Regions from separate parts of the Mesorhizobium sp. M0292 genome, predicted to be linked through region 3. Evidence: predicted binding sites of a transcription regulator. Region 3 holds the regulator's gene; each other region holds the start of a gene.
What was found. Region 3 encodes LexA, which represses DNA repair genes until DNA is damaged. Its sites were predicted from a motif close to TGTTCNNNNTGTGTTCNG; they were not measured.

Region 1: the regulator LexA is predicted to act here: its motif matches at 2,900-2,917, upstream of NKI96_RS15810 (DUF3072 domain-containing protein).
Region 2: the regulator LexA is predicted to act here: its motif matches at 3,171-3,188, upstream of recA (recombinase RecA).

The regions. Positions count from the first base shown of each region.
Region 1 covers NZ_JAMYSB010000009.1:9,325-14,455, forward strand. Annotated here, with positions in the region: gene NKI96_RS15795 (hypothetical protein) at 505-750, opposite strand; gene NKI96_RS15800 (GNAT family N-acetyltransferase) at 2,135-2,287, opposite strand; gene NKI96_RS15805 (nuclear transport factor 2 family protein) at 2,372-2,587, shown strand; gene NKI96_RS15810 (DUF3072 domain-containing protein) at 2,656-2,865, opposite strand; gene NKI96_RS15815 (NADP-dependent oxidoreductase) at 3,109-4,026, shown strand; gene NKI96_RS15820 (hypothetical protein) at 4,232-4,462, shown strand; gene NKI96_RS15825 (DUF982 domain-containing protein) at 4,462-4,704, shown strand.
Region 2 covers NZ_JAMYSB010000001.1:312,925-318,055, reverse strand. Annotated here, with positions in the region: gene alaS (alanine--tRNA ligase) at 1-1,747, opposite strand, end outside; gene recA (recombinase RecA) at 2,009-3,112, opposite strand; gene NKI96_RS01570 (carbohydrate kinase family protein) at 3,395-4,339, shown strand; gene NKI96_RS01565 (pseudouridine-5'-phosphate glycosidase) at 4,410-5,131, shown strand, end outside.
Region 3 covers NZ_JAMYSB010000001.1:533,339-538,469, reverse strand. Annotated here, with positions in the region: gene kynU (kynureninase) at 1-737, opposite strand, end outside; gene NKI96_RS02710 (GntR family transcriptional regulator) at 906-1,670, shown strand; gene lexA (transcriptional repressor LexA) at 1,876-2,658, shown strand; gene NKI96_RS02700 (ComEC/Rec2 family competence protein) at 2,652-5,108, opposite strand.

The sequences.
Region 1 (5,131 bases), on a different contig from region 3:
TGATGAGGCCGAGGGTTTCCTGCCGAAAAGACGCGGCGGAATAGGCGAGCCATTGGTACCGCTTGCGGCCAGGTGCGATGCGTATCGTGCTGGGCGGGAGCGGAACTCTTCCAGCCTTGGCCCGGCTGTGCAGCCGGGCCGACGCCCTTCTGAATTCAATTATCGCCGGCGTCGCGGCTAACAGACGAAACCGCTGTTTAGTCTGGCCATTCCTGCCTTGGTGATCTCGCCTCTACGTATTCCAATCCTAGACGCTAGGCCAGCAGCGGCCACTCGCGGCTGTCCATCAACAATCCCAAACATCAGGTCGCGGTTATATACAAAAAAGCCGGCCACCTTTCGGCAGCCGGCCAGTGCAAACAAGGAAGGGAACGTTGCACTGATGGGGCAGTGCACCGTCCGAAGCGTTTCCAGGCGACAATGTTCCACCGATGAGAGAACAAAGAAGGCTTCACCGCCAGCGCACAATCCCCTTAGCCGAGCTGTGTTGCCGTCGCCTAGTGTCTAAAGGCCTTTAACCAGCCACGGATCGGTGTCGTATCCGAGGCGCGGCTTTTCCGGCGTTCCACCGGCCGGCAATTTGGCGGTTCCGGTCGGCCTGCAGTCCAGCTCGAGCACCTGCTTCTTGGCCGAGTGCTTCGTAGAGCAAAGGTCCGTGGCGTCACTCACCACCACCTTCTTCTCCTTGGCAACAGCGACACCAGTCACAGCGATCACGATCGCCGCGCAAAACACAGCTGCTCTCATCATACTCCCCACCGTTGCTCCTCCCCAAAAAGGCTGAGCATGACGTTACGGCACATTTAAATTAGCGCAAGCGAATATTAGCTTGGCTAGTCCCCTTCACATCGGCTCTGGTCGCCTCCCCCTTGCTGCTGCGCCTTGCGAAACCGGGAGCGCGATATGGTAGGATGGGCGCATGCCTGCTCATGATCGGAGGGCCGATGTTCATGACTTGAGCTCGACATGGCAGAGGGCTGCAACCGTCAACTTTCCCAAGTCGTCGTGGCGATGAACGATCGCGTCGAGGATCGCTTACTAAGCGGCGTTTACTAGGTTCCGCTGGTGCAGCCCTGCGCGATCACACCATAACCACGTGATGACAAATCAGCCATGTGTGTGGCGCGGCGGGCTTGTTCCGCCTGTGGCCGGCGCCTACCCACCCGGGTTTCCCAACCATGGCGTCGGCCATTTTCGTTCTCTCAGCGATTATAGGCCTTTGCTATCGGCCTATGTGTTGGCCTTGGATGGCGAGATCGCGGTTAGATCGCCTCGTTCGTTTGGATGTTTCGCTGGCGTTGGGAGGAGGCGTATATGTTCGCCAGCCGGCGGATACCACACCGCCCCACCGGTCAGGCCCAGCGCGCCCGCTGCAAAGTCCCGCAGACGGCTGCTGGGCCGCTGGCGGGCAGCGGCTACTTGCTGACGATCCAATCCACCAAGCCAGTTTCGATCAGCTCGAACCAATCGTGCACCAGGGCCTTGGCTAAATCGCGCCATTGACACTCAGGCGTACGGGAGACGGCAACAGTAGAAGGGTCGGCATCTTCCCAGCCCTCGCGCCACGTCATCGCGATGACGTTGACGAAGGCGCATCAGCAAGGTGGCCGTAGTGGCCGCTTGAGCGATATCTATGGGCGTTGCAACCATCGCAGCCTCCCTCAAAGCGATGGCAAACCCCTCACTAGTAAGCCCGCTCAGACTCTCTCTGCAATCAAAAAAGAGTTGTCCTCGCTCCCTGTTCTGTCATCGCAATGAAGGACGACATCTTCGAGCACCCGCAGCACACCTGTCGCATGGAAAAAGCTGTAGGCGTTTATAGGTGCTTGGGGAATCCGCCGTTTGTTTGCGTTGTGGAGCGGGACAAAGCAAGTTACTCACTCAGGCTGGCTACCGTGAAGCGGGGCACCAGCCCGACTTCCACGCGTTGCCGTGGGAAGCTGAACACAGGGCCGTCAAAGAAAGGCAAGGTGGACGCGACGGCGCTCGCTGAACGCATTCGGGCGCCGGCTGCGTTCGCGTTCACACCCGGCGCTATGTCGCTTCTAGGCCCGCTCTGTCGCTACTTTGTGCGCAGATATTGTGGGAACTCTGCCTCGGCCCACGCACTCAGTGGCTGACCAGAACGAGCGCATCATCGGCCTAACCGTTTAGGCTGTAGAATTTGTGTGTGCGCTCGTATCGAGATGCGGGTGATGTCGCAGCCGAAACGCGCTGCTTCCTTCTCGATCCGCCCCATCAGTTTGGCGCCGATACCAGCACTGCGCATCTCGGCGTCGACAACCACATGGTTGGCCTACGCCCACTTTCCGCCCATACCCGTTTTGCTGATAGAGCGGGTAGATAGCCGCGATCTCTTCGAGCTCCATGGCTGAGTGTCGATGCCTATGTCGGCGAGGTGATGAGTGCGGCCTTGCCGCCGAACACCAGCCCCAACTGGGCAGTCGCATCGCTCGACATTACGGGCGATGCAGCCACTGCGAAGGTCGAGGACGAATTTGGAACCACAAGGTTCACCGACTATCTTTCTCTGCTCAAGATCGCAGGAGAATTGAAGATCCTTAGCAAACTCTACCACCTTCACTAATACGACCGTCCAGATCAGAGGCCAAATACCGCAAAACTGACCAACCTGTCGTAGGTCTCCCAGCGCCTTTAGAGCTTGAGCTCAGTCCTTAGCGCGTCGATTCGCTTCGAGGCCTCGGCTTTGCTTAGATCTTCGGCGTAGCTTCTGTCGTCGCCCGCCTGCTCACATAATGTTTTCAAGTAGGAAGCTTGCGACGGAGTCATTGGCTCGTCTCCCGTCGTCCATTCGTCAGGATCCTTGCTGATAGCTTCGCCTTTGGCTCGGGGTGTAGTTTGCATGACGCTCTCCATGTTGGGAACGGCACAACGTATTTGATCTGCTTTTGTTCCACATGCTTGAAGTGTCTGAGATTGCGATGGCAGGGGTGTTCACGAACGCAAGTTTACCCGTGCTGGAAGAATCCGACGAGATTGCTTAGCTTCCGCTCGCGGTCGCCAACGATGAACTCAACGCCAACTCTGCGCGAGACATCGAAAGATCCTCCGCGCCCGCAATTTACCCCAACGGTGAGGAGACGCCCCATGAAAGCAATCGTAGCGACGGACCAGACTGCAGGAACGGCCGGGATGAAGTTGGTGGAGTTGCCCGAGCCTCGGGCGGCAATTAACGACGTGGTCGTACAGGTTCATGCGGCAGGATTCGTCAACACCGAACTGGAGTGGCCCTCGACGTGGGCCGACCGAGCCTTCCGTGACCGGACCTCTTCGATCCTCGGCCACGAACTGGCTGGTGTGGTCACTGCGCTCGGCTACGGCACTACGGGGCTTTCTATAGGTCAGCGGGTGTTCGGCCTCGCGGACTGGCATCGCGACGGCACCCTCGCCGAGTATGTTGCCATGGAGGCCCGTAACCTCGCGCCGCTGCCCGGCGATGTCGACTTTACGGTGGGCGCTAGCCTGCCGATCTCCGGCCTGACCGCATGGCAGGGGCTGTTCCAGCATGGCCGCATCAAGGCCGGGCAGAGCGTTCTCGCGCATGGCGCTGCCGGTGCCGTCGGTTCGATGGTGGCGCAGCTTGCCAGGGAGGCCGGAGCCTATGTGATCGGCACCGGGCGGGCCGCCGACCGCCAGAAAGCGCTCGACTTCGGTGCAAATGAATTCCTCGACCTCGCAAAAGACACCCTTGAAGATGTCGGCGGCGTCGATCTGGTGTTCGATGTCATCGGCGGCGATGTCCAGAAGCGATCCGCAACGCTCGTCCGGGCCGGAGGTATCCTTGTCACAGTCGTCGGACCAACGGATATTCGACCTGCAGACGGCCTGGCGGTTGACTTCGTCGTCGAGGCTGATCGAGCCCAGCTTTCTGAGATAGTGCAGCGGATCCGCGATGGACGACTGCGGACGAACATCGGCAAGGTTTCGAGCTTGCATGATGCCATCGGCACCTTCAACTCAACGGACCGACGCGCGGGCAAGACCGTTGTTCGCGTTCGTCCGTGAGAACTTGGGAGAGAGGCGGGCCCTCGCTCCTTATGGTCGCGTCGGCAGCTGACACGGTGAGGTGCAAATCAGCGCCTGTCGCGGGATTTAGCCATCGTAGGGCGGTGTTTGCGGGAACCTACTTTGTACGTTTCCGACTCTTGCCTTTTTCGGAAAGTGACCCACAGAATAGCTGATTGAGGTTCTATCTCTCTGGGAGGATGGGATGGACATTCAAGCACCTGTTCGGCCTACGCAGCAAACGGCCAAGGAGCTGGTCCGCGAGGTCCTGTTGGGCTCTCAACCCGGCGACATTATTTCCGTCAAAGCGACCATTGTAGCGGTCCGTGAGCGCGGCGGCGATCTTCTCGAAACTGACTGCCAGTTAGTCGAAATGATCGTCAAATCAGCCTCCGTTTGGGGACTGTTCATCGCCTTTGACGTTCGAGAGGCGTGATGCCCCACCGTTGGTTCAACCCTCCGGTTTATGTGAAGACTGAGCGCCCGGGGCTTCGCCTTGGTGTCAACCGGGTTGATGCCGCCGCCGGGGAGCTCCTAAAGTGGTCCAATCGTGGCCCCAAGTGGCGGCTGGCGGCCGAGGCTTGCCTATCTGCGATGGATGGCAAAATGCCGGGTAATGACTTCCGGCTGCTGTTCGAAGCCGCGGCCGATGAAGAGGAGATGCTGCTGCCGGATTAACAACGCTATACGACGAGCCCATTCGGGTCTGTTCGCGTTGCGAATTCACCGGCGCAACGGGCATTTATGCTGTCCGTCTCCGTCGTCAAACTTTAAAGTGAGACACTAACGAGCGACGACCTAGATGGACAGTTTATTCGCCGGTGCGCGTACCATATAGGGCCGCGGGTGACCGATGGAGGTCACATGGTTGATGAAGAGCATCGCCGCGAACGGAGGCAGCGGGTGCTGAAAGGCGCCTCAATCATCAGCGGAATCACAAACTCCGAGATCAGTTGCACCATTCGGAACCAAAACAGTGGCAGAGCTGAGCTCAAAGTCCCGGTGGAATCGCGTGTCCCTGAGCGGTTCGTGGTTTACGTGCCGACCGACGGCGTTGCCTACCAGGCAGTCCTGCGGTGGCGCAGGAACGACCGAATTGGGGTTC
Region 2 (5,131 bases), 220 kb from region 3:
CATGGGTGCCCAGCACCTCGCGCAGCGCCTCGTGGATCAAATGCGTTGCCGAATGGTTGGCACGCAGCCGGGTGCGGCGCGCATGGTCGACCTTAAGTTCGACTGCTGCGCCCGTCTTGAGGATACCTTTTTCGACGATTCCATAATGCACAAACAGACCGTCGGCCTTCTTTTGCGTATCGAGGACTTTGAACACGACACCATCGCCTATGATGATGCCCTGATCTCCTTGTTGCCCACCGGACTCGGCATAAAAAGGCGTCTGGTTCACAATGACCGATATGCCCGGCTCGCCTACGCTGGCGCTGTCCACAACCTTGCCATAGCTAACTATAGCCTGAACAATGCCTTCCGCAGCTTCAGTCTCGTAGCCGAGGAATTCGGTGGCGCCGGCCTTCTCGCGCACCGAAAACCAGATGGTCTCGGTGGCCGCGTCGCCGGAGCCAGCCCAATGCTTGCGCGCTTCGGCCTTCTGCTGCTCCATCGCATGGGTGAAGCCGGCAAGGTCGACCGAGATGTTGCGCTGGCGCAGTGCGTCCTGCGTCAGATCGAGCGGGAAGCCGTACGTGTCATAGAGCTTGAACGCCGTCTCGCCGTCCAGCATGTCACCGGCATGAAGCGTCTCCGTCGCCTCCGAGAGCAGGCCAAGGCCGCGCACCAGCGTCTTGCGGAAGCGTGTCTCCTCGAGCTTCAGCGTTTCGGTGATCAACTGTTCGCCGCGCAGCAGTTCGGGATAGGCCTGGCCCATCTCGCGCACCAGCGCCGGCACCAGCTTCCACATCAACGGCTCCTTGGCGCCGAGCAACTGCGCATGGCGCATGGCGCGGCGCATGATGCGGCGCAGCACATAGCCGCGGCCTTCGTTCGACGGCAGCACGCCATCGGCCACCAGGAAAGAGGACGAGCGCAGATGGTCGGCAATGACGCGGAAGGAGGCGACCGTCTCCTTGTCGGGTCCCTGCCCGAGCGCTGACGAGGCCGCATCGATCAGGTGGCGGAACAGGTCGGTCTCGAAGACGCTCTCCACCCCTTGCAGGATGGAGGCCATGCGCTCCAGGCCCATGCCGGTGTCGATCGACGGCCGCGGCAGGTCGATGCGCTCATCCTTGGTGACCTGCTCATATTGCATGAACACCAGGTTCCAGAATTCAAGGAAGCGGTCGCCGTCCTCCTCCGGGCTGCCGGGAGGGCCGCCCCAGATGTGCTCGCCACGGTCGATGAAGATTTCCGAGCACGGCCCGCACGGTCCGGTGTCGCCCATCGCCCAGAAATTGTCGGAGGTCGGGATGCGGATGATGCGGTCGTCGGAGAAACCGGCGATCTTCTTCCAGAAGCCGGCCGCCTCGTCATCGGTGTGATAGACGGTGACCAGCAGCTTGTCCTTGTTCAGCCCGAACTCCTTGGTGATCAGGTTCCAGGCCAGTTCGATGGCGCGCTCCTTGAAATAGTCGCCGAAGGAGAAATTGCCGAGCATTTCGAAAAAAGTCAGGTGGCGCGCGGTGTAGCCGACATTGTCGAGGTCGTTGTGCTTGCCGCCGGCGCGCACGCTTTTCTGCGCAGTGGTGGCGCGCGAATAGGACCGCTTCTCCAGGCCGGTGAAGACGTTCTTGAACTGCACCATGCCGGCATTGGTGAACATCAGCGTCGGGTCGTTGCGCGGCACCAGCGGGCTCGAGGCCACGACCTCGTGGCCCTCCCTGCGGAAATAGTCGAGGAATGTCGACCGGATCTCGTTCACGCCACTCATGACTGCTGCCTTTTCGCGAAAACCGCCGGCACGGCCGGCGGACACTGGTCTCTGCTTTTTAGAAGATTGAACTTGGCCTTTTAGCGGGCACGCCCCACCCTGTCCAGAAACACGGAATTGGGCCATCCCGGCAACTGCCAAGCCGGCTTCACGCTGCCCAAAAACGAAAACCGCCGGCGCGAAGGCCGGCGGTTTGAAACGCAATACTAAAGAACTCGGTTACTTAAGCATCGGGTAATAGACCGGATTTATGGCCGTGCCCTACATGGCGCCGGATTCTTCCTCGAAGCCGTCGTCGCTTTCGCCGCGCTCGGGGCCGCCATTTTCAAGAAATTTCTCGGCGATCAGCCCGGCATTCTGCCGCAGCGCAAGTTCGATCTCGCGCGCCGTGTCGGGATTGTCGCGCAGGAACAGTTTGGCGTTTTCGCGACCTTGGCCGAGACGCTGCGAATTGTAGGAGAACCAGGCGCCGGACTTCTCGACCACGCCGGCCTTGACGCCGAGATCGACCAGTTCGCCGGTCTTGGAGACGCCCTCGCCATACATGATGTCGAACTCGACCACCTTGAAGGGCGGCGCCAGCTTGTTCTTGACCACCTTGACCCGGGTCTGGTTGCCGACGACCTCGTCGCGGTCCTTGACCGAGCCGATGCGGCGGATGTCGAGGCGCACCGAAGCGTAGAATTTCAGCGCGTTGCCGCCGGTCGTGGTTTCCGGCGAACCGAACATGACGCCGATCTTCATGCGGATCTGGTTGATGAAGATGACCATGGTGTTGGAGCGCGAGATCGAGGCGGTCAGCTTGCGCAGCGCCTGGCTCATCAGACGAGCCTGGAGACCGGGCAGCGAATCGCCCATCTCGCCCTCGATTTCAGCGCGCGGCGTCAGGGCGGCCACCGAATCGACCACCAGAACGTCGATGGCGCCGGAACGCACCAGCGTGTCGCAGATTTCCAGTGCCTGCTCGCCGGTGTCCGGCTGCGAGATCAAGAGGTTTTCCAGATCGACGCCGAGCTTGCGGGCATAGACCGGATCGAGTGCGTGCTCGGCATCGACGAAGGCGCAGATACCGCCTTTCTTCTGGGCTTCGGCAACTGTGTGCAGCGCCAGTGTCGTCTTGCCCGAGCTTTCCGGCCCGTAGATCTCGACGATGCGGCCGCGCGGCAGGCCGCCGACGCCAAGCGCGATGTCGAGGCCCAGCGATCCGGTCGGCACGGTTTCGATCTCGACGACCTGCTCATTGGCGCCAAGCCGCATGATCGAGCCCTTGCCGAAGGCGCGCTCGATTTGCGACAGCGCCGCGTCCAGAGCCTTTGATTTGTCCACCGCTTTGTCCTCTACAAGCCGCAAAGAATTCTGAGCCATGATACATCACCCCTTGGTCGTCAATGAAGGCCGGACAATCCGTAATCCCTGCCCATTTTGTACTACTTTTGTTCTCGTTTGGCAAGAGGGATCAAATAACTGAAAAACAATCATTATCCGGATTTGTTCTTTTTTTGTCTCGTGGTTTGGTTTTCGGACGCGTTCCGCATTGGGCCAGATGCTCCGGCTGTTTCGATGGGCCGAATCGCCGGCTCGCCTGCGAAGCTCGGTCGCACAGCCTAGCGCTTGTCTGGTTCGAATAACAAAGGTCATATCGCCGGCATGGTGAAATCAGCAAAGATACTGGCGGTGGGCGGCGCCCATATCGATCGCCGCGGCCAGGTGTCGGGCACGTACGTGCCCGCGGCGTCCAACCCCGGCACGATGCGCGAGGATGTCGGCGGCGGCGTCTTCAACGCGCTGCGCAGCCTGGTGCGGCGCGGCGTCTCGGCCTCGCTTTTGTCGGTGCGCGGCGGCGATGCCTCGGCCGAGACGGTTGCGCGCGCCATCGCCGACTCCGGCATTGCCGACCTGTCGGCGGTTTTCCTCGACCGCACGACGCCGAGCTACACGGCGCTGATCGATCGCGACGGCGAGCTGATCACCGGCTTTGCCGATATGGCGCTCTACGATTTGGCGTTCCCCAAGCAGATCCGCCGCTCCAAGGTGCGCGAGGTGGTCGCCGAGGCCGATGCGGTGCTCTGCGACGCCAATCTGCCATCAACGGCGCTGGAGCGGCTGGTGGGGCTCGCCGCCGGCAAGCCGGTGTTCGCCATCGCCATTTCGCCGGCCAAGGTGGTGCGGATGATACCAGTGCTGAAGGAACTCGCGCAGGTCTTCATGAACCGGCGCGAGGCCATGGTGCTGGCCGGCGTCGATGCCAATGCCACCGAGCGCGAGATCGTCGACGGACTGCGCTGCAGCGGCCTCACCAGTGGCGTGGTGACGGCGGGCGACGGCCCGGTGCTGGGATTCGACGAAGCCGGCGCCTTCTCTATCCTGCCGCCGGCGCCGAGAAAAGTCGCCGACGTCACCGGCGCCGGCGACGCGCTGGCCGGCGCCACCATCGCTGCCCTGCTGCGCGGCCTGCCCCTGCGCCAGGCATTGCGCGAGGGCGTTGCCGCCGCCACGCTGGCCATTGAAAGCGCCGACGCGGTTCCGGCCTTCACGATTGCGACCTTCACCGAGGCACTGGCTCTTGTGCCCGACGCGCAGGAAATGGCATGAGGGCGGCCAATTGCCATTGCCGGAGCGCGACGTCCAAGCGGACGCGCGGATCTCCGGATCGGAGACCATCATGACACCGCAAAGCGCCCGCCCCTTCATCGACCTCCACGCGCCCGTGGCCGAGGCGCTCGCCGCTGGCCGCCCCGTCGTGGCGCTGGAAAGCACCATCATCACCCATGGCATGCCTTACCCCGACAATGGCGCCATGGCCGCCAATGTCGAAAAGATAATCCTGGACAATGGCGCGGTGCCAGCGACGATCGCCGTGGTCGCCGGCCGCATCAAGATCGGGCTTTCCGACGGCGAGCGCGAGTCGCTGGCGATGACCGGCGACGCCATGAAGCTGTCGCGCGCCGATCTCGGCTTTGCGGTGGCGCAAGGCCGCACCGGCGGCACCACGGTCGCCGCCACCATGATCGCCGCTGACATGGTCGGGATAAAGGTGTTCGCCACCGGCGGCATTGGCGGCGTCCACAAGGGCGCGGAAAAGAGCTTCGACATCTCGGCCGATCTCGACGAGTTGGCGCGCACGCCGGTCATCGTCGTCTCGGCCGGCGCCAAGGCGATTCTCGACATCGAAAAGACGCTGGAAGTGCTGGAGACGCGCGGCGTGCCGGTGATTGGCCATGGCTGCGAGACGATGCCGGCCTTCTGGTCGCGGCATTCGCCGTTCCGCGCGCCGCTGACCCTGCACAGACCGGAAGAGATCGCGCATTTCTACAAGACCAGGGCGGCACTTGGCCTGGTCGGCGGCATGCTGATCGCCAACCCGGTGCCGCAGGACGATGAAAT
Region 3 (5,131 bases):
CCATGGTGGCGCTCGGCCGCGTAGATGAAGGCCGGCGAGCCCGGGCCGCCATTGAGGTATTTGTAGGTGCAGCCGACGGCGAAATCGGCATTGGCACGGTCAAGTTCGACCGGCAAGGCGCCGGCCGTGTGGCAGAGATCCCAGATGATCAGCGCGCCGGCGTCATGTGCCTTGCGCGTCAGCGCCGCCATGTCGCGCAACTGGCCGGATTTGTAGTTGACGTGGTTGACCAGGATGACGGCAACGCTGTCGTCGATCAGCTCCTCGATTGCGGCCGCGTCGACGCCCTCCAGCCGCAGCCGCGTTCCCGGCCGGGTCGAGGCGACGCCTTCGGCCATGTAGAGGTCGGTCGGGAAACTGTCGCCCTCGGCAACGATGACCGACCGATCCGGCCGCATGCCGAGCGCTGCGTGCAGCAGCTTGTAGATGTTGATCGAGGTTGTGTCGCAGACCACCGTCTGCCCATCAGCCGCGCCGATCAGTCGCCCGAGCTGATCTCCGAGTTCCACCGGCATGTTGAACCAGCCGGCGGTGTTCCAGGCGCGAATGAGGTCGTGCGCCCATTCCTGCGTGGCGGCCTGCTGCAGTTCGCTGAAGACGACCGCTGACGCGGCGCCCAGGGAATTGCCGTCGAGATAAATCACGCCTTGCGGCAAGACAAAGCGTTCACGCATGGAGCGCAGCGGATCGGCGGCATCCATTGCTTCGATTGTAGCGAGATCGGGTGTCGTGCTCATGATCCGGCGCCCCTCCATGGACAAACGCGCGCGGCGGAGCCTGCCGCCCAAACATGCCGGCGATCTTGAGTGGTCGCCCTTGAACTGTCAAACATTATATATAATTCACCCACTGAAAGGCTTTGATATATAATGATCCGCCCGAGCGTTTATGTCTGATGGATCACGATGCTGGATGACGAGCAGACCTCGAAGACGGAAGTGGCCTATCGCCTGCTCAGGCGCGATATTCTTGCGACCCGGCTGGCGCCTGCCGCGCCGTTGAAGCTGAGCACGCTGCGCAACACCTACGGCATCGGCTGGACGCCGTTGCGCGAGGCGCTGTCGCGGCTGGAGGCGGAACGGCTTGTGACCGCCATCAGCAACCGCGGGTTTGCGGTCGCTCCCGTCTCTCGGGCGGAGCTCGAGGATTTGGCGCGTGCGCGGCTGGTGGTCGAACTGCCCCTGCTGGTGGAATCGATCGAGAAGGGCGACCGTGAGTGGGAAGACGCGGTCGTTGCCGCCCACTATCGTCTCTCACGGTGCGGGTCTGTTCTCGACGATCCATCGGATGATGCGGTCGACGCGTGGTACGAAAAACACGATGCCTTCCATGCGGCGCTGCTCAGTGCCGCGACATCCAGCTGGCTGCTGCGCTTCAATGCAACGATTTCCGACCAATTGCATCGCCATCACCGCTTTCTGGGTCTGGCCCCGACGCTGCGCGCCGCCGCCGGCCGCACGGACGGACACCGGAAGGCCGTGGCGGCCCTGCGCGACGCCGTGGCGATCGAACACCATACCGCCCTGATGGAAGCGGCCCTCGATCGCGACGTCGAACGTGCGAAAACTCTGATGACCGCTCACATCGGCTACACGCTGCGGGTCTATGCCCAGAGAGAACCCCGCGCGGATGCTGCGCAGCCCCGTCCGAAAAGGAAGCGGCGATCGTAGCCGACGACGCAGGGCACTTTGTCTTCGTTTCACCCCGTTGCTGGCAACTGGGCGCAGGCGGCGCTCGCAGCGCCGAACGTTACGCTGAACAAAACGTCAACACATTCATTAAACTTTAAAAGGTTGCGGAACACAACTGGAACAGATAGTGTTTGTTCTGGGTTTGTTTTTTCTGATTCTGGTTTCAGAACCCTTGGGGGCCGCGATGCTGACGCGCAAACAACATGAGCTTCTGATGTTCATCCATGAACGCCTGAAGGAGAGCGGAATCCCGCCGTCCTTCGACGAGATGAAGGAAGCGCTCGACCTCGCCTCCAAGTCCGGCATCCACCGCCTGATCACGGCGCTTGAGGAGCGCGGTTTCATTCGCCGGCTGCCGAACCGGGCGCGCGCGCTGGAAGTGCTGCGGCTGCCCGACTCGATCGCACCAGGCCTCAATGCGGCGAGGAAGTTTTCGCCGAGCATCATTCAGGGCAGTCTTGGTCAAACCGGCCAAGGGCAAGGCGGCCAAGGACAAGGCGCGTTGGGCCAAGGCGGTCTCGGCCGCCAGATCAAGCCGGGCTCGCCGTCGCGTTCGATGTCGGCCGGCAATGACGATGCCGTTTCCGCGATTTCAATCCCGGTTATGGGACGCATCGCCGCCGGCGTGCCGATCGACGCCATCCAGCATCAGACCCATTCGATCTCGGTGCCGCCCGATATGATCATGGGCGGCGAACACTACGCGCTCGAGGTCAAGGGCGATTCGATGATCGAGGCCGGCATTTTCGATGGCGACACGGTCATCATCCGCAATGCCGACACAGCCAGCCCCGGCGAGATCGTGGTGGCGTTGGTCGACGATGAGGAAGCGACCCTGAAACGCTTCCGCCGCAAGGGCGCCTCGATCGCCCTGGAAGCCGCCAACCCGGCCTACGAGACCCGCATTTTTGGACCGGACAGGGTGAAGGTGCAGGGCAAGCTTGTCGGATTGATCCGGCGCTACTGAGCCGGCTTGGGTTTGTACTTTTCACGCTGGTTGTAAGGCGGCAGGCCGCGCGCTTCGCGGGAGAAGCGGCGTTGCTCGTGCCAGGGGCGATACGGCTTGTCGACGGCGAAGCGGATGGTTGGCGCTGCAGCTGCCGATTGCGGATCGAAGAAGACGGCGGCGCTGCCGTCGCGGGCCAGCTGTTTCTTCGTCACGACCAGCACCAGCGGGTCGCGGCACGGATTGTAAGCGGTGGCGTCATCGATGACGATCAGGCTCGCGAAGGCACAGGCCGGCCGCGCCGTCTTGCGGTCTTTCGCAAGCGCTACAATGGCTCCGGAAGGGTGCCGGGCGATACAGAGATCGCCGGTGCAATAGAAGGGCGAGCCGGGCGGCAGATCGAGCGGATCGAGATCGAACCGCGTATCTGTTGCCTCGAAAATCTCAGGTGGGATAATGGTTTCGGCCCGCAGCGCCCGTTTCCAATTGTCCGTGGTGAATTCGTTGGAGCGTTCGCGGTTGAGGGCGAGTTCGCCGCCACCGATCGGCATGGCCACCAGATGCGCATCCTCGGATATGAGCACGTCTGGCGTAAGCACCTGCGGCACCGTCAACAGGCCGGCCAGCGCGAAAGGCACGGCCGCCAACCTGAGCCAGGTGGTGGCCATGGTGGCGATGACGAGGGCGACCGCCACTAACAGCACCGAGCGGATGGAGATCAGCCCGACGGCGTCGACCGGCGAGCGCTCGGAAATCCAGGCCGATATAGCGATCATCGCCATCAGACCTTTGCCCATCACATAGAGGAACGGCCCGTCGGCGCCGAACGGCATCGCCAGTGCGCTGAGCACGGCAAAGGGCATGACGATCAACGAAACAATCGGCATCACGGCCAGATTGGCGATCAGGCTGAGCGGCGACACACGCTGAAAATGCCAGATGGCGAACAGCAAGGTTGCACTGCCGGCGATGATCGAGGTCATTGCGAGGCCGCCCATGGCCAGCGCGAATTTTCGCGACAGGAAGCCGACGAAGGAGCGCTTTGCCGGCGGCGTTCTCACCTTGTCGGCGCGGTAATCGGCCCAGCCGGCATAGGCGCCGACAAGGGCGGCAGTGGCGGCAAACGACATCTGGAAGCTGGGACCGACCACCTCGTGCGGCGACACCAGGATGACGGCAATGGCGGAGATCGCCAGATTGCGCATGGTGAGTGCGGCGCGATCAAACAGCACGGCGACAAGCATGACCGCCAGCATGATGAAGCTGCGCTCGGCGGCAACCACGACGCCTGAAATAACGAGATAGGCGGCGATCGAGACAAGCGCTGCCGCGGCCGCATATTTCTTCACCGGCCGGCGCGAAGAGAAATCGGGAAACAGCGCAAAGGCGCCACGCAGCAACGCCATGATGGTGCCGGCAACCAGCGCCATGTGCAGGCCGGAGATGGAGATGATGTGGTAGATGCCGGTGCGCCGCATCGCTTCGTTGACCTCGTCCGGGATGCCGGCGCGCACCCCGACAATCAACGCCGCGGCAATCTCGCCTTCGGCGCCACCGATCTTGCCCCTGATATGGTCGGCAATGTTTTCGCGCGCGTTCTCGATTGCCGAGGAGAGCCGTGCGGTCAGCGGCGGCGGTCCCTGCGTAGCAATGGTTTTCGGATTGCCGAGAAAGAAGCCGCTGCCGCCGATACCGGTGAAATAGCTGTCGAAGGAGAAATCGTAGCTCTCCGGCCGCACCGGACCGGTCGGCGGCAACAGCCTGGCATAGCCGGTGATCAGGGAGCCGGCGGTCATATCGGCGGGAACGGTCCGCGCCGAGAGCCTGACCCGCTCCGGGGCGTAGCGCAGCTCGGGGTAAGCGGTCGAAACCACGTCGAGCGTCAGCCTGATGCGGCCGCTTTCCATCTGTTCGAGACTGACGACGCGGCCGGTCAGCCGTGTCTGAATCTCGGAGCCGAGCATCTGCGTTCCGGCGCGCCAGGTCTCGACCTTGGCGGCGACGACGCCGAGCGCGCACAGCATCGCGGCCATGCAGAACAGATGCGTCCTCGGCCGCGATCGCGTGGCGACAGCGCAACATGTCGCCAGCACCACAATGGCGATTGGCTGCGCAAAGCCCGGCTCGCCGGCCAGCGAGAAGTAGACGATGACGCCGGCTGCCAGGAAAACCGGGACCAGCAGGAAGGCGACGCCCCGGTCGAGCTCCGTGTTGGCGGCCACGGCAAGGCTGCGGCGGAGCGCGGGCCATGACGGGCGGCGAAGCCGTCTGCGCAGTCGGGCGATAGATCCGGGCGCTGTGACTTGCGCCGGCAACGCGTCACCGGGCAGCGCGGGCGCTATGCCGGGATGCGGCTCAGGCAGCGCGAGGGGCAGCGGCTCGGCATAGGGACTATCGGCAAACAGCGAGCGTTCGCTGACGCCTGCCTCGGCGCCTTCGCCTTCCTTCGTGCCCCGGCCACGTCCAGCCATCAGGTCTGCCCCTTGCGCCCCAG